One region of the Glaciecola sp. MF2-115 genome, then DNA from elsewhere that is predicted to be linked to it. Evidence: predicted binding sites of a transcription regulator. Region 1 holds the regulator's gene; each other region holds the start of a gene.

The links. Region 1 encodes sigma-54, which starts transcription at its own class of promoters, with help from an activator protein. Its sites were predicted from a motif close to GTTGGCACGNNNNTNGNNT; they were not measured.
Region 2: the regulator sigma-54 is predicted to act here: its motif matches at 3,828-3,846, upstream of ACKLNX_RS17170 (PEP-CTERM sorting domain-containing protein).
Region 3: the regulator sigma-54 is predicted to act here: its motif matches at 3,483-3,501, upstream of glnA (glutamate--ammonia ligase).

The regions. Positions count from the first base shown of each region.
Region 1 is NZ_JBLBVM010000053.1:42,569-48,391, reverse strand. Features, by position in the region: gene ACKLNX_RS11185 (calcium/sodium antiporter) at 1-154, shown strand, start outside; gene ACKLNX_RS11180 (KpsF/GutQ family sugar-phosphate isomerase) at 247-1,221, shown strand; gene kdsC (3-deoxy-manno-octulosonate-8-phosphatase KdsC) at 1,221-1,775, shown strand; gene lptC (LPS export ABC transporter periplasmic protein LptC) at 1,772-2,335, shown strand; gene lptA (lipopolysaccharide transport periplasmic protein LptA) at 2,304-2,864, shown strand; gene lptB (LPS export ABC transporter ATP-binding protein) at 2,861-3,586, shown strand; gene ACKLNX_RS11155 (RNA polymerase factor sigma-54) at 3,644-5,122, shown strand; gene hpf (ribosome hibernation promoting factor) at 5,146-5,433, shown strand; gene ptsN (PTS IIA-like nitrogen regulatory protein PtsN) at 5,447-5,823, shown strand, end outside.
Region 2 is NZ_JBLBVM010000056.1:450,918-456,740, forward strand. Features, by position in the region: gene ACKLNX_RS17160 (amidohydrolase family protein) at 1-1,197, opposite strand, end outside; gene ACKLNX_RS17165 (amidohydrolase) at 1,194-2,606, opposite strand; gene ACKLNX_RS17170 (PEP-CTERM sorting domain-containing protein) at 2,975-3,751, opposite strand; gene dusC (tRNA dihydrouridine(16) synthase DusC) at 4,088-5,014, opposite strand; tRNA gene ACKLNX_RS17180 (tRNA-Glu) at 5,111-5,186, opposite strand; tRNA gene ACKLNX_RS17185 (tRNA-Glu) at 5,330-5,405, opposite strand; tRNA gene ACKLNX_RS17190 (tRNA-Ala) at 5,543-5,618, opposite strand; gene gltX (glutamate--tRNA ligase) at 5,714-5,823, opposite strand, start outside.
Region 3 is NZ_JBLBVM010000045.1:76,630-82,452, forward strand. Features, by position in the region: gene ACKLNX_RS06305 (efflux RND transporter periplasmic adaptor subunit) at 1-202, opposite strand, end outside; gene typA (translational GTPase TypA) at 380-2,209, opposite strand; gene ACKLNX_RS06315 (YceI family protein) at 2,473-3,105, opposite strand; gene glnA (glutamate--ammonia ligase) at 3,600-5,009, shown strand; gene ACKLNX_RS06325 (DUF4124 domain-containing protein) at 5,162-5,713, shown strand.

The sequences.
Region 1 (5,823 bases):
TGCTTCAACTCGTGATTCATATGTAATGCTTGGACTTACTATCCTACTGTTTATCTTTTGCTTCAACTTGCGTGGAACGAGACAAATAAATAGATATGAAGGCGGTATTTTGGTGCTTGCGTTTTTAACGTATCAATACTGGTTATTTAAATAGTAATTGAACAATAAGTTCAGGGGCTATTCAGATAAGATAGTCTACTCTTGATATTACAAGAAACTCAATTAACAAAGGTGACGACTTTTAACATGGTAAAACGCATTAGCTTTTTAGGCACGGCAAAAAACGTCTTTCAAAATGAGATTGAAGCGCTACAAAAGCTTCAAGAAAGCTTGGATGATAGTTTCAATCGTGCTTGTGAATTAATGATGAATTGCACCGGTAAAGTTGTCGTTTGTGGTATGGGTAAATCTGGCCATATCGGAAATAAAATAGCAGCAACTCTTGCAAGTACAGGTACTCCTGCGTTTTTCATGCATCCTGGGGAGGCCAATCATGGTGACTTAGGCATGCTAACAAAAGGTGATGTGCTGATTGGAATTTCGAATTCTGGTGAAACACATGAGCTCACCGGGCTATTGCCGGTTGTGAAAAGACTTGGTGTACCGGTTATTTCCATAAGTAACAACGCTCAAAGTACTCTAGCGAAATTTTCCGATGTCGCGTTAAACATAAGCGTTGAAAAAGAAGCTTGCTCACTCGGTCTTGCCCCAACCACCAGCACAACAGCGACACTCGTGCTTGGAGATGCTCTTGCTGTTGCCCTGCTTGAAGCAAAGGGCTTTACAGCAGATGATTTCGCACTTTCTCATCCTGGCGGTTCATTGGGCAGAAAGTTATTACTGACCGTTGATGAAATAATGGCGGTGGATCATGAACTCCCATTAGTGCCAAGTTCAGCAACTGTCATGCAAGCATTATTAGAGATATCTGAAAAAGGGCTAGGTATGACTGGCGTTGTCGATAAGGTCGGTAATTTACTTGGCGTTTTTACCGATGGCGACTTGCGTAGAGCGCTAGATAAAAGAATAGACATCCATAAGGCATCAGTCGAAGATGTGATGACACCTAAAAGTGTTACTATGATCCAAGGAAAGTTAGCCGTAGACGCCTTGAATCTGATGCAAAAATACAAAATAAGTGCAATGTTCATCGTTGATGAAGAACAAAAACCCGTCGGTGCAATTAAAATGCATACTTTACTAAAAGCAGGAGTCGTCTAATGTCTAAAATAGAGACTCTGTATGAGCCAATTGACGCAGAACTATTTGAGCGTTTTAAGTACATAACAGTGTTAGTATGCGATGTTGACGGCGTATTCTCTGACGGCACGATATTACTCGGTAATCAAGGCGAAGAACTTAAAGCTTTTAATACTAAAGATGGTTATGGCATTAAGGCATTATCGAAAATAGGCGTGAAAGTAGCTGTCATTACTGGACGTCAATCGCAGATTGTCGAAGATCGTATGCAGGCTCTAAACGTCGAACATATTATGCAGAATAGAGAGGACAAACTTGTCGCGATTAACGAGTTAATTGCCCAACATGGATATTCCAAAGAAACAATAGCCAGTGTCGGTGATGACATGCCGGATATCGGGATGTTTAGTGCTAGCAGTGTCGGCATCGCTGTTGCGGATGCTCACCCGTTTGTGAAACAACAAGCCACATTTGTTACTTCTCTTCCTGGTGGTCGAGGCGCTGTGAGAGAAATATGCGATATAATTTTGCAAGCTAAAGGTAAATTGACAGATATACATGGTGCCAGTGTATGAATCGTCTCGCGATTAGTATCATTCTCATTTTCAGCGCAGCTTTCGCGCTTTATTTACCCACGTGGCTGGAAGATGAAAAGCAAGTTATCACTAGTGATAAAGATGCTGCATTGCTGCCTAATTACGAAGCGAAGAATTTACGCAGTAAGTTATACGACAAAGATGGCAATTTAACCCATCAAGTCAGCGCGGAAAAAATGGAGCATTACGATTTGCTTGGATTTGTGAACTTCACACAACCCGAGTACACCATTTACATGCAGAAAGATGGTTCCCGTTGGCAACTAAATGCTGATGAGGGCACCCTTTACGACAATAATCGCATTGAACTTGCTAGTGGCGTTTTAATACGGAACTTACAAGTTGAAGACTATATCCAAACAATATCTACTGAATTTATTGAGATAGATTTATTAAGCAAATTAATTGCTTCGGATCAGCCATTAGTTATCTCGGGTACAAATGTCACTATTAATGGCATTGGCTTCGAGGCTAACTTAGAAACACAAAAATATGAGTTAAAGAACCATGTTCAAACTGAATACTTACCTTCTCGCTAGTCTGCTAATAGTGACTAGTGCGACTACAATAAACGCACAAGAGATTGTCAAAAAAGATGATTTTGAGAAACCGACTATGCTCTCATCCGACACCAGTTATGGAGACGGAAAAGAAAAGGTAGCGGTACATGAAGGCAATGTCAAAATTACGCAAGGCACCTTAGAAATTAAGGCGGAGAAGTTGAAAGTATCCGCAGCACTTGGTAAAGATAAAGAAGTGTTTGAGGCTTTTGGCAATCCGGCAAGCTACACACAACAACTATCCGACGGCACTATGGTTGTGGCTAGAGCAAACCACATTAGATATGAAAAAGCGAATAAGATCATATCACTGAAAGGCAACGCCGAGCTTTATCAAAATGCCTTCAGCATAAAAACAGATTCAATCATTTATGATATTGAGAAAGAACAATGGCAAGCACAAAAGAATACCGACAGCCAACAACAAGTTGTGACGGTGTTTGATGGTGCTACCTTGAAGAAAACGAAAGAAGCGCTTGAAAAGAATAAAAAGGAAACCGATAAGTGAGTGCACTGGTTGCCAAAAACTTAGCTAAATCATACAAATCAAGACAAGTTGTAAGAGACGTAAGCTTAGAAGTTTCTAGAGGTCAGATCGTTGGTCTATTAGGTCCTAACGGTGCCGGTAAAACAACCACGTTTTATATGATCGTGGGTTTAGTGCCACTCGATAAAGGCGAGATTTGTATCGACCAACTCGATATGTCGATACAGCCCATGCATGAGCGCGCTCGTCACGGCATCGGGTATTTACCTCAAGAGGCATCTATTTTTCGTAAATTAACAGTTTATGAAAACTTAATGGCTATTCTACAAACTCGCAAAGAGCTCACAAAAGATCAACGTGAACAACAAGCTGACGATTTAATGGATGAGTTTAATGTCAACCATATTAGAAATAATTTAGGGATGAGTTTATCCGGTGGAGAGCGCCGCCGTGTTGAAATTGCGAGGGCTTTGGCAGCCAATCCAAAATTTATTTTGCTCGATGAACCCTTCGCCGGTGTTGACCCAATTTCTGTTAATGATATAAAGAAGATAATTCAGCAATTAAAAGAACGAAACATAGGTGTATTGATTACAGACCATAATGTAAGAGAAACTTTAGATGTGTGTGAAAAAGCTTATATTGTGAGTCACGGTGAACTGATTGCATCAGGAACTGCTGATGAGGTACTCAGTAACCAAAAAGTAAGAGACGTATATCTCGGCGACCAATTTGTACTATAGGTGTATCATGTTTAGTAATAGGGAAAATTTACCTCTAAAAAGCACTGAAGGAAATCGATGAAACCTTCATTGCAGTTAAAGTTTAGTCAACAACTAACAATGACGCCGCAACTTCAGCAGGCGATTAAATTACTACAACTATCTACTCTTGATTTACAACAAGAAATTCAAGAAGCGCTTGATTCTAATCCTTTATTAGAAATAGATGAATCAGATCGCAACGGTGAAAACTCTAATAATGACTCAGATACTCAAGGTGATCTTGATACGAATAATTTGAGCGCTGATAATTCAGATAATGTTGATAGCCACGATGCTCTCGAAAACAATCAAATACCCGACGACTTACCCATAGATAGCTCATGGGAAGACTACATGAGCTCATCTTCTGCACCAGCGAACATATCTAATGGTCCCGCTGACGATGATTATGTGTTTCAGGGCGAAACGACTGAGAACATTCAAGACCATCTTATTTGGCAAATGGAATTAACCCCCTTCTCAGAAATTGATCGTTCGATCGCAATAGCTATTATCGACTCTATTGATGAATCTGGTTACTTAACTGTTAGCTGCGAAGAAATATTAGATAGTTTACAAAACGAAGAGATCGAACTGGACGAAGTTGAATGTGTATTAAAGCGTATTCAAATGTTTGATCCAATTGGCGCTGGTTCTCGCAGCCCGCAAGAATGTTTAATGGTGCAATTGGCGCAATTCGATTCGAACACACCGTGGTTAGCTGAAGCAAGATTGTTACTTACAGAGCACTGTGATCTTCTGAGCAGCAAAGATTATCGAACATTAATGCGTAAAACGCGTTTGAAAGAAGATCAACTGCGTGAAGCAATGCGTTTGTTGCAAACTCTCAACCCTCGCCCAGGCAGCGCGATCCCCGTTAAAGATTCTGAATACGTCATTCCTGATGTAACGGTTGTGAAAAAAAATGGCCGTTGGACTGTGGAGTTAAACGACGACTCTTTACCGCCCTTAATTGTCAATAAAGAATACGAAGCGCTTAGTAAAAGCACAAAAAATTCGAACGATTCTCAATATATAAAGTCACATCTACAAGAAGCAAAATGGTTTATTAAAAGCTTAGAAAGCCGCAATGAAACTTTACTAAAAGTATCTCATTGTATTGTTCAGCAACAAATGGGATTTTTTGAGCATGGGCCTGAAATGATGCGTCCAATGGTCTTGAATGATGTTGCTGAAATGGTGGACATGCACGAATCAACTATTTCTCGAGTGACCACTCAGAAATATATGCATACACCTAGAGGGATTTTTGAGCTTAAGTACTTCTTCTCTAGTCATGTTTCAACCGAATCAGGCGGAGAGTGTTCATCGACAGCCATTCGAGCATTAATCAAAAAGCTTGTAGCTGCAGAAGTAGCGAGTAAACCACTTAGTGATAGCAAGATTGCGCAGTTGTTGGCCGATCAAGGTATTCAAGTTGCACGGCGAACCATTGCGAAATATCGAGAGTCTCTCTCGATTCCCCCGTCGAACCAACGAAAAAGTCTATTGTAGACTACATAAGAGGACGTAACATTATGCAAATAAATCTAACTGGTCACCACGTTGATATTACCGATTCACTCAGAGCATACGTCGACACCAAATTCGAAAAGTTAGAGCGACATTTCGACCATATAAGCAATGTCCATGTCGTATTGAATGTAGAAAAAATCAAGCAAAAAGCTGAGGCGACACTACACTTAAAAGGTGATGTGGTGCACGCTAATGCTGAACATAATGATATGTATGCCGCCATAGACGGATTAATTGACAAGTTAGATCGCCAAGTGATCAAACATAAGGAAAAATCAAAGCGACATTAGTCGTCAACGTATTATGATTATATCTGATATTATTTCACTGGATCGCACTGAATGTGCGGTTCAGTGCCAAAGCAAAAAAAGAATTTTTGAAGTCATTAGCGAAATTGCGGTCAAAGAAAATCCACAATTAGATATCGGCGACGTCTTGTCTAGCATGTTAGCTCGAGAAAAAATGGGAAGCACTGGTATCGGTAATGGTATAGCTATTCCACATGGTCGCATTGAGGGTATAAGTGATATTGTCGCCATTGTTGTAACGAGTGAAGAAGGGATTGAGTTTGATGCTATAGATGACAAACCCGTGGACATTTTTTTTGCTTTATTAGTCCCTAGCGAACAAACGCAAGAACATCTTCAAACGCTATCGTCCATTGCCCAAAAACTCAGTGA
Region 2 (5,823 bases), on a different contig from region 1:
ACCAATGAAAACTTGTTCAGCGGCTTCTGTGACTTCAAGCGGATCACCTGACCAAATAACAAGATCAGCAACTTTACCTGGCTCTAAGCTACCTACTTGTTCGTCCATACCAAACAGCTTGGCGACGTTAATGGTCAAAGCGGCGATACCTGCAGAATGCGGTAAACCGTTGGCAACTGCGTTTCCAGCATGCTGTGTTGCTAATCGGATATTGTGGGTATTCATTCCAACAACAACCGTAACACCAGCCTTGTGCAGTCTTGCAGCATTTTCTAAAGTCGCGCCAACTTGATCAAAACCACCTGGTAAATTAGATTCAGGATCAAGAATCACTGGTATTTTGTGTTGCGCCAATTCATCAGCAACACGCCATGCTTCTATGCCGCTCCCCAAAACGATATTTAAATTTGAATAACGTTCTTTCAATGCCATTACTTGTAGAATATCAGCAGCTCTGTCAGCTCTAATAATCAAGGACATATTGCCATCAAGCACTGGAATTAGTGCTTTTGCGTCAGCCATCGTTGTTAAGCCATGCCAGTCAGCGCTTGGGTTCAACGAATATGACTTCGCAAACTTCGCTTCATCAAATGCTTGATTGATTGCTACCCAAAGAGCAGCTCGACTGCCGCCATTATTATCAGCACCAGAATTGCTCACATCTATTTGCATAAACGCCTTCGCCTTCAATACTGGTTGATATGTGCTTGCCAGCGTAATGAAAGCGCCTTGCCCAGCGAATAGTTTGCCAGCACCACGTAAACCTGTAGCAGCAGAGGTAAAGCCTTCAATGCGAGTAATAGGTATTAACGTTGAGCCACTATTTAGAGCATACTGCACGTCAAACGCAGCGCCTACAGACGAAATAGCATGAGATTCTACACCTGCATCTACCGTTCCGGCTGATGAGCTCACTTCTACCAAACCCAAAGACGTAGATGCACCAATTAAGCCAGGTGTGACTACTTTGCCTTTAGCATCGATTTCTCGATAACCGCTAGGGACAGTTGTTCCTTCAACAACTTGCTGAATACGGCCATCTTTAATGAGTACTGTACCTTCATCAATGACACCAGCAGATGAAACTGTGTGAATTTTTGCGCCTACAATAGCTATATTTTCTGCAAAAGCTGAGGCACTTAAACTAAGACCTAAGGCAATACTTGATGCTAATGCAACTTTTTTAAATAAACTCATTTCGCATCTCCTTCAGCTATTTGTCCTAACTCAAAATCACTCACAGGCCATGACGCCGGATCAGTGCGGTCGTATACCATTGCACCATCAATAAATACTTTTTCAGCTTGAGCGTATGTAGAGAAAGGGTCTGCACTCCACAATACAACATCCGCATTCTTACCTTCTTCTAACGAACCCGTTTTATCAAAAATACCGAGTGATTTTGCTGGGTTCGCAGACAGCCATTGCCATGCATCAGCTTGACTGATATCAATGCCAGCACGCTTACCGTTTGCCCAAGCTTTTGCCGCTTCTTGATTTAAACGTTGGATACCTAGATCACTGTCAGAGTGAACAATTGCACAGGCTTTAGCTGCATGAACCATTGGAATATTTTCTTGTATACCGTCATAAGCTTCCATCTTGAAGCCCCACCAATCGGTCCACATTGCAGAACAAACTTTGTTTTCCGCTAATTTATCTGCAATTTTGTATGCTTCGACTGCGTGATGAAATGTACCAATTTTGTAATCAAATTCTTTCATAACATCAAGCATCGTGCCCATGTCATCGGCTCGATAACAATGCATATGCACGATAATGTCACCATCAAGAACGCCAGCTAAAGTATCTAGGTTTAGATCTCTCTTGGGCTCTTTTGGTGAACCGCCAGCTTCTAAATCTGCTTCGTATTCTGCCCACGTAGTTTGATAAGCTTTGGCGTCTGCCCAAGCTTGACGATATCCAGCGACATTACCCATTCGAGTCATTGGCCCACCCTTGCTGCCATAAACACGTTTAGGGTTTTCACCACAGGCCATTTTTATACCGTAAGGCGCCTCTGGGAATTTCATGTCTTGAATTGTTCTATTTGGTAAGTTTTTCACCGTTACACTGCGACCACCGAACAAGTTTGCTGATCCTGGTAAGATTTGCAGTGACGTCACCCCACCCGCTAATGCTCGCTGAAAGCCAGGGTCTTGTGGCCAGATAGAATGTTCTGCCCATACCTCAGCTGTTACTGGCGAAGTCATTTCGTTACCGTCTGAATGTGAACGAGTCGACGGAGAAGGATAAACGCCTAAGTGGCTGTGGTTATCAATAATACCCGGAGTAACCCACTTCCCTTTTCCGTCAATTTCAATTGCGCCTGATGGCGAACTGACACTCTTACCAACTTCTTCAATAATTCCGTCCTTCAGAAGTATTTCACCATCTTCGATTTTGTTACCCACGCCATCTAGGATTGTCACATTTGTAATAATGATAGGTTTACTTTCAACCTTTTTATATGTGCTTGGAAAGGGATTTTTGTCGATGCCAGCAACGCTTTTTTGTTCTTCCTCTTTCTTGTCACTACTGCAACCAGTTGCTAATGCAACGGTCACTGCGAGTGCAAGTCCGAGTTTTAATTTTGTATTAAGCATATTTTTCCTTGTCATATGAGATGTACAGGTTTGATTGTTATTAAAGCTAATAAATTACACTATAAACTGCAATCAACTTACAACATTTTGATTATTTATTATAGTGATACCAGCAGAGTTAGTTAGGTTAATTAAACTCACTTTGATATAGAAATGTTATTAAAAATGAAGTAACAAATATTAGGTTTGTTCAGCAAATAATATTGAAAAAAATGTTGCGAATGAGGACTATTTACTTTCAGGATAAATTTTTCAATGGTTTATTTGGAGGCTTAGCTGTAATTTTCTAATTTTGAAGAGGCCAGAAATAAAAAAGCACTAACCAAATTGTCAGTGCTTTCAAAAGCTTGATTGTTTTGAACCTGAAATTACTTCTTAAATTTACGAAAAGCTAATCCAAATAAAGCTAAAGCAAAAACAGCTACTGTCGATGGCTCTGGCACTGGCGTTATCATGTATGCAAGTGAATCACCTAATAACTGCTCTCGCTCCGCCTGTTGAGCAAGCATATTCAGATCAAAGCCCCAAGTCATTGCAGAGTATATCTCTGTTTCATTTACTGCTGCAATGAATGGACCACCGGCCGGTGAAGTCATCATACTTTCAGCAGTACTAACATTGAACGCTGACATCATCGTTCCACCATGTGTCGTTGGCCCGGGCATTACTTGTAAATCAAAAATATTAGAATTAGTTATAGAGTGTCCGGTACCAGTACTAACGCTGTTATTGTTAAAGTAAGGCATATTAGAATGGTAATTTGTTAACCCTAAATAAGTTGAAATAAAGCTACTTGCAAAAGCTTCTTGGTAAACGCTGTGTCCACCAGCGTAGAGAAGGTTACCCCCAGCGTTCAGATAAGAGCTTAACGTGGAAACATTTTGAGAAGTTAAGTTCTGGTATGCTCGATCACCAATAGACCATATAACAGCATCGTAATTATCAAGCACCGAGAGAGGGTTTCCATTGACACCGATAACTTCGAAATCGTAGGAGTAACCTAGGTTGTCTAAGCTATTTAACCATGTACTAGACGTCCCTTTTCCATTTGTATCATCGACAAATAGGATCATGCCAGCGCTTGCAAAACCACTCACAGCTAGAGAGAAGCTTAAAACTAAGCTCTTTATAAATTTTTTGTTCATTTGAGTTTTCCTTTTTATACCGCTTCATTAAGAAGGATTGTATTTAATACAGATAAAAATAAATACTAATATGCCAAAGCAAGTTTCAGACCAATAAAACATAACCATAAAAATCAATTTGTTAGACATCTTCTTTGATTTTATATTTACATACTTGTAAAATAATCTGACACTTTATATCGTCTCTCGCTTAGTGATTCGATGGTTGCTATTGACAATTTCTCAGTGTAGTTGAACACCAAGCGCTGGCAATCAAAAATAGTAGCTCAAAATAGACCCACTAACCCGCTGCGAATTATAGTTTTAGTTAAAAGCAGATTGCGAACTAATGGAAACTTAAGCTGACAACATCCGAATGATATCATCGGCGTCCTTAAGCCTTCTCAATTCAACAAACATCGTTTCCGCTTCAGGATATTGTCTTTTTAAGTAGTTGAACCATTGCTTAATTCTATTTGGATAATACCTACCTTTGTCGGAATAGATTTCATAACCCGAATATGACACAAGCAATTCTTTGGTTTGATCCCAAGACATTGCTTGATGGTTCAATTTAATGGTTTGAGCTAAGTTTGGCATGGCTAAGGCACCACGGCCGAGCATTAAATCATCACATCCACTGCGCTGCTGACAAAGTTTTGCATCCTCTGCGCTCCAGATTTCACCATTGGCGATAATCGGGATAGATGTGACTTCTTTAATTTTCGCGATCCACTCCCAATAAGCAGGCGGCTTGTAGCCATCAACTTTGGTTCTAGCGTGAATAGTTAATAGATCTGCGCCAGCTTGTGTAATTGCGTCAGCATTTTCAAGCGCTAAGGATTTATCTTCAAAACCCAGTCTTATTTTTGCGCTAACGGGCTGATCCTTTGGCACAGCATCACGAACGGCTTTAATAATTTGATAAAGCGTTTCAGGCTCTTTTAATAGGACGGCTCCACCTTTACTCTTGTTGACGGTTTTAGCTGGGCAACCAAAATTTAAATCAATTCCAGGCGAACCTAATTCGACGGCTCTAACTGCGTTTTCAGCTAACCATTGAGGGTGTTGGCCTAACAATTGAACCCTGACTGGTACACCAGAGGGTGTTACTGCACCGTGATGCAATTCAGGGCACAAGCGATAGAATGTTTTAGGCGGAAGCAACTGCTCTACTACACGAACGAACTCAGTAATACACAGGTCAAAGCCACCCACACGCGTTAGCATGTCTCGCATAAGGTGATCAACAACACCTTCCATAGGGGCTAGTACAATTTTCATAGCGACAAGTATGCCTCAATTGTTTTCGTTTGACGTGTTTCGTAATGACTATATTACAGATATAAAAAAACCACCCTATTGGGTGGTTTCTTTAATTGGCGTCCCCTAGGGGATTCGAACCCCTGTTACCGCCGTGAAAGGGCGGTGTCCTAGGCCTCTAGACGAAGGGGACAAAAAACTTTTCATCAAAGCTAAGCTTCGATAGTTTTTTGTTGAAAGAACTAAGACATATAAGATGCTCCACTCTTCCAACCTAGACCAAGCCACGACAGCTTGGATTTTTTACTACTGCTCCCAAATTTACCACTGGGAAAATGGCGTCCCCTAGGGGATTCGAACCCCTGTTACCGCCGTGAAAGGGCGGTGTCCTAGGCCTCTAGACGAAGGGGACAAAAAACTTTTCATCAAAGCTAAGCTTCGATAGTTTTTTGTTGAAAGAACTAAATCATACAAGATGACTCCATACTTTCAACCTAGACCAAATTTCGACATTTGGATTTTACTATCACGACAAACCAGCGTAAAGCTTGGTGGAGCTAGGCGGGATCGAACCGCCGACCTCTTGCATGCCATGCAAGCGCTCTCCCAGCTGAGCTATAGCCCCGTGTCCAATTGGACCTGCGAGCTATGTTTGTTGCTACAGTTCCGTGACAGCGGGGCGCATTCTAGGCATCTGACTTAATTATGTCAACGATTTTTTTAAGAATTTTCTCTATTTGCTATGTAAATAAGCGCCTTGTCTATTCTTTGAGCAATTTTGTCTTTATTCATGAGGTTTAATGTCACATCTAAAGACGGAGAATTACCAG
Region 3 (5,823 bases), on a different contig from region 1:
GGAAAATAATGACTGACTTCACTGCCTCAGCAGTACCGACTGCTTCTAAATTTATTTCTTGTGCTTGAAAGGCTAGGGGTTCGGCCAATACCTCTGTTTTTCGTTGACCTCGTTCACCACGTGATTGCCCATGCGCTGTGCTCGCAACCATAAAAAATAGTGCTAAAACGAAAATGGGAAGCAGGCGGCTAGAAGTCGGCATAAACAATTAATCTCTTTGAGTTATGTAAAGACAGTTTTACGCTTTCTGGCTAGCGAAAGATCATACTTTGAGTAAGCGAAAAAACTGAAGTTCTATGAATGGACTGCATTTTAGAGTACAAAAATGAAAAAACCCAGCGATTGCTGGGTTTCTTTATATAAAAATTACAACTAAAGTCTAATCTTTCTTTGGACGACCAGCGCGCTTACGCTCGTTTTCAGTCAGTAGCTTTTTACGAATACGAATGCTAACTGGCGTTACTTCTACCAATTCATCGTCATCAATAAATTCTAATGCTTGTTCAAGTGTGTAAACAATTGGTGGTACTAGCGTTTGTGCTTCATCAGTACCCGATGCGCGAACGTTAGTTAACTGCTTACCTTTAAGTGCGTTTACAGTTAGGTCGTTTTCACGGCTATGAATACCGATTACCATTCCTTCGTATACTTCCACACCATGACCAATGAACATGCGGCCACGTTCTTGAAGGTTAAATAATGCGTTAGTTAGTGCTTTACCTGTTGCGTTAGCAATCAAAACACCATTCTTACGTGAGCCGATATTACCGCCTTTGTGTGGACCGTAGTGATCGAATGTATGATAAATAAGACCAGAACCTGAAGTAAGCGTCATAAAGTCAGTCTGGAAACCAATCAAACCACGACTTGGAATAACGAAGTCGACACGAGTACGGCCTTTACCATCCGGGGTCATGTTAGTCATTTCTGCTTTACGCAAACCAAGTTGCTCAATCATCGAACCTTGATGTTGTTCTTCAACGTCAATGGTTAATGTTTCGAATGGTTCCATCAACTGACCGTTTTCTTCTCTCAAGATAACTTCAGGACGAGATACTGCTAATTCGTAACCTTCACGACGCATGTTCTCAATTAGGATGCCCAAATGAAGTTCACCACGACCAGAAACGCGGAATTTGTCTGGGTCACTCATCTCTTCAACACGTAATGCTACGTTGTGAATTAATTCATTTTGTAAACGCTCAAGGATGTTACGTGAAGTTACGTATTTACCTTCTTTACCAGCAAATGGTGAGGTGTTTACTTGGAAAGTCATGGTTACTGTTGGTTCGTCAACAGAAAGCGGAGGAAGCGCTTCAACAGCCGTTACGTCACAAATAGTGTCTGAAATTTTCAGTTCACCAAGACCCGTTACAGCAATAATGTCACCAGCTTGTGCAGAATCGATGTCGTGACGATCTAGGCCTAAGTAACCTAATACTTTACCTACTTTGCCGTTACGCTTTTCACCAGCTGCATTAACGATAGTCACTTGTTGGTTCAATTTAACAGTACCGCGAGTGATTCGGCCAACACCGATTACACCTACATAAGAGTTGTAATCTAGTTGAGAAATTTGCATTTGCAATGGACCATCTGGATCTGCATCTGGCGCAGAAACTTGGTCAACGATAGTTTGGAATAATGGAGTCATGTCTTCGCTAGGAACGTCATAATCCATTGTTGCCCAGCCATTGATTGCTGAAGCATAAACGACTTGGAAATCTAGTTGATCATCAGAAGCACCTAAGTTATCAAACAAATCGAAAACTTGATCAATAACCCAATCTGGACGAGCGCCTGGCTTATCGATTTTGTTAATAACAACAATTGGCTTTAAGCCTTGTGCGAATGCTTTTTGCGTAACGAAACGCGTTTGTGGCATTGGGCCTTCTTGTGCATCAACTAATAGAAGTACAGAGTCAGCCATTGACATAACACGCTCTACTTCACCACCGAAATCGGCGTGTCCTGGAGTATCTACGATGTTGATGCGGTATTCATTCCAGTTAATTGCTGTGTTTTTAGCAAGGATAGTAATACCACGTTCTTTTTCAATGTCGTTTGAATCCATTACGCGCTCTTCAGCTGCGCCACGGCTCTCTAGAGTGCCGGATTGTTGAAGAAGTTTGTCAACTAGTGTTGTTTTACCGTGGTCGACGTGAGCGATAATCGCGATATTGCGCAAATTTGCAATGGATGAAGGCATGTTTTACTCTCAAAAATGTATACGAAGGGAAAAAGCCCCTAGGATTGTTGGGCGCGGATTGTACAGATTTATTCTACAATTAGCGACAAACTTCTACATTTTGCGCCCAAAAATAATCAAAACCTTAATAAACTCTTGATTATTGGTCAATGATTTTACAAAAATGCTGTAAATGTTGCGGTTCCAAGTCGACTTCTTAGTATCCATATCATTCTTACAGGCTGACTTACCCATTCCATGAGGCGTCGGAGTCCAAAGAAATGCTACTCATCGGTTTTTGTAAACTCACCTTCAATCATCACAGAGACTTCATCACCGATATTGGGTGCGTAAATCGTCATTCCCCAGTCGGTTCGTTTAATAATAGTCGTGGCAGAAAAGCCCAAAGTGGCCTTTCCGGTTAAAGGCTGTCGTTGCATTGCGCCATTAAATTTGACGTCCAGAGTGACGGGTTTTGTTACTCCCAGAAATGTTAGGTTTCCGAGCATTTTCGCAGTTGTGTCACCTGTCATTTCTACCGATGTTGATACAAAGTTGATACTGGCAAACTGCTTCGCATTGAACCAGCTCTCGCTAGTGGCGAGCGTGTTATCAAAATCTTCTTTTTCTGGATTTGGGTAAGCGGTCTGAATCGACATCGGGTTGATGCTTGCACTGATTTTGCTTTTTGAAATATCAGAAGGAGAATAATCAATTGTAGCCTCAAAGTCGGTAAAGCGGCCGACATAGTTTGAAAGGCCAAAGTGGGACACCCTCCAGACCACAGAAGCGTGACTCAAATCTAAAGTATAATTTCCTTCAGGCATATCGCTAAAAGGGCTTTTAGCAAATACCCAAGAAATACAACCGGCGACGCTTAAAGCAAAAGTGAAGAGAGCAATTTTCAGGTAATTCATTATGTCGTTCCTTAATGTGTGTTCATGAGTCAAGCTTAGCGCTTTTTAAAGCTTAGTTAGTCATTTGTTTTGTTTCTTATTGTTCTTACTGCACTAAAAGCTAAAAATAGCTAAATTAATTAGAAAATTTATATATAACTTGAACGCGAAGCTCACCGCTTAGTTGACCCAGAATCGCATAACTTACTTCACGGACTACATATCGAAAACCACGTTGCACAGAAAAAAACAATTGGATTATTTAATAGACTAGAGTTTTGCACTATTTTGGTGCGCAATGGGATCTTGTTGGTGCAGAAATAAGCGGGGAGTTGAGGCGTACTTTAAGTCAGGGCCGCGCTACGCCAGTATTTTCAAGTATATTTATTTCATTGCTATCTGGCACGAATATCGCTTATAGTTTTCCATAGCTATTTTCAAATGCTTAATAAAGCACTTTTTAGTATTTGTATGGACCAAAACCTGTACAAGGACACTTTCAATCGGAGGACAGTATGTCAATTGAGTCGGTATTAGAACTAATTAAAGAAAGCGAAGCGAAATTTATCGATTTACGTTTCACAGATACAAAAGGTAAAGAGCAGCACGTTAGTATTCCTTCTCATCAAGTAGACGAAGACTTCTTCGAAGAAGGTAAAATGTTCGACGGTTCATCAATTGCTGGCTGGAAAGGCATTAATGAGTCTGACATGGTACTTATGCCGGACCCGTCTACTGCCGTATTAGACCCGTTTGCCGAAGAATCGCAGATTAACATTACATGCGATATCCTCGAACCTTCAACGATGCAAGGCTATGATCGCGATCCTCGCTCCATTGCTAAGCGTGCTGAAGATTATTTGAAATCAACTGGCATCGGCGACACCGTGTTGTTTGGTCCAGAACCAGAGTTCTTCTTGTTCGATGATGTTCGCTACCATACAGATATGTCGGGTTCTTTCTTCAAAATAGATGCTGAAGAAGCTGCATGGAATTCTGGTGCAGAATTCGAAGGCGGCAACAAAGGTCATCGTCCAGGTGTTAAAGGCGGTTACTTCCCAGTAGCGCCAGTAGATTCAGCGCATGACACGCGTGCTGCAATGTGCTTAGTAATGGAAGAAATGGGCTTAGTTGTTGAAGCTCATCACCACGAAGTTGCAACGGCTGGCCAAAACGAGATCGCTTGTAAATTTAACACGATGGTTAAGAAAGCAGACGAAATTCAAATCTATAAGTATGTTGTGCACAACGTTGCCGACGCTTACGGACAAACAGCTACCTTTATGCCTAAGCCAATAGTTGGCGACAACGGTTCTGGTATGCACTGCCACATGTCTATCAGCAAAGGTGGTAAGAATACGTTTGCTGGTGATAGCTATGCGGGTCTTTCTGAAGAAGCGCTTTACTACATTGGCGGCATCATCAAGCATGCTAAAGCAATCAATGCTTTTGCCAATGCTTCTACAAACTCTTATAAGCGTTTGGTTCCACATTTTGAAGCACCAGTTATGTTGGCATATTCTGCTCGTAACCGTTCAGCTTCAATTCGTATTCCATACGTTACTACAGAAAGAGCACGTCGTATCGAAGTTCGATTCCCGGACCCAACTGCTAACCCATACCTAGCATTTACTGCTTTGTTAATGGCTGGTCTTGACGGAATTAAGAACAAGATCCATCCAGGTGAGTCAATGGACAAAGACTTGTACGACTTACCTGCTGAAGAAGCGGCGCAAATTCCACAAGTAGCGAAATCTCTCGATGACGCATTAGAAGCATTGGATGCAGACCGTGAATTCTTAACAGCTGGTGGTGTAATGAGTGACGATATGATCGATGCATACATTGCTCTTAAAACTGCGGATTGTGAAAAACTTAACACATCAACTCATCCAGTTGAGTTCGAAATGTACTACAGCGTATAAACGCTCAATATTCAGTATCAGGAGTCGATAACTAAGTTATACATCGGCTTCAAGCTAACTGAATATAAAAAACTATACTAAAGCCTGTGTTTACAGGCTTTTTTTTTAACTTAAAACAGCTACACTGTAAATTCGCAACTTAGGTTATTGAAATGAATATTGTGAAGTTCTCAAAATCGACACGTTTTATGCTGCTAGTCATCGTGGGCTTAGCGCTTTCGGCTTCCGTCAACGCTGGCAAGATTTATAAAACGGTAAACGAAGACGGGACGATAACGTATTCAGATCAGCCAACACCTGGTTCGGTTGAAGTCGACTTTGCATCTAATACAACAACAGTCGTTCAAAACCCCACAAGCAGAACCAAACAACTCATAACCATCAAGAAAAAACAGGCCGTTGAGCATACGCTAACCGTTAACTCACCTGCTGTTGAAGAAACTATCCGCAACAATACAGGGACCGTAAGCATTAGTGCATCCGTAACACCAAATGCTCCAGGCCACTACGAACTCTCTTTGCATGAGAAGAAACTTCGCTCAACTTCCGGTACTTTCTTAATTAAAGATCTGCCCCGAGGAGAATATTCCTACCAAATAAATTTCGTCAGCACTTCAGGCAAGGTAATTGCATCTTCTGAAGTAAGACGCTTTTTTATGCACAAACCTTCAGCGCTAATTAAGCCTCAAAATAACAGCAATTAAAATTATCGTTGCACAGCTCATATAGAGCTTAAAAATAGTCCAACTAATGCTTAGAGGGGCTATCTGTCGTTAGTTATTTAATTGCTTGCATAAATCGCTTAATATGGTGC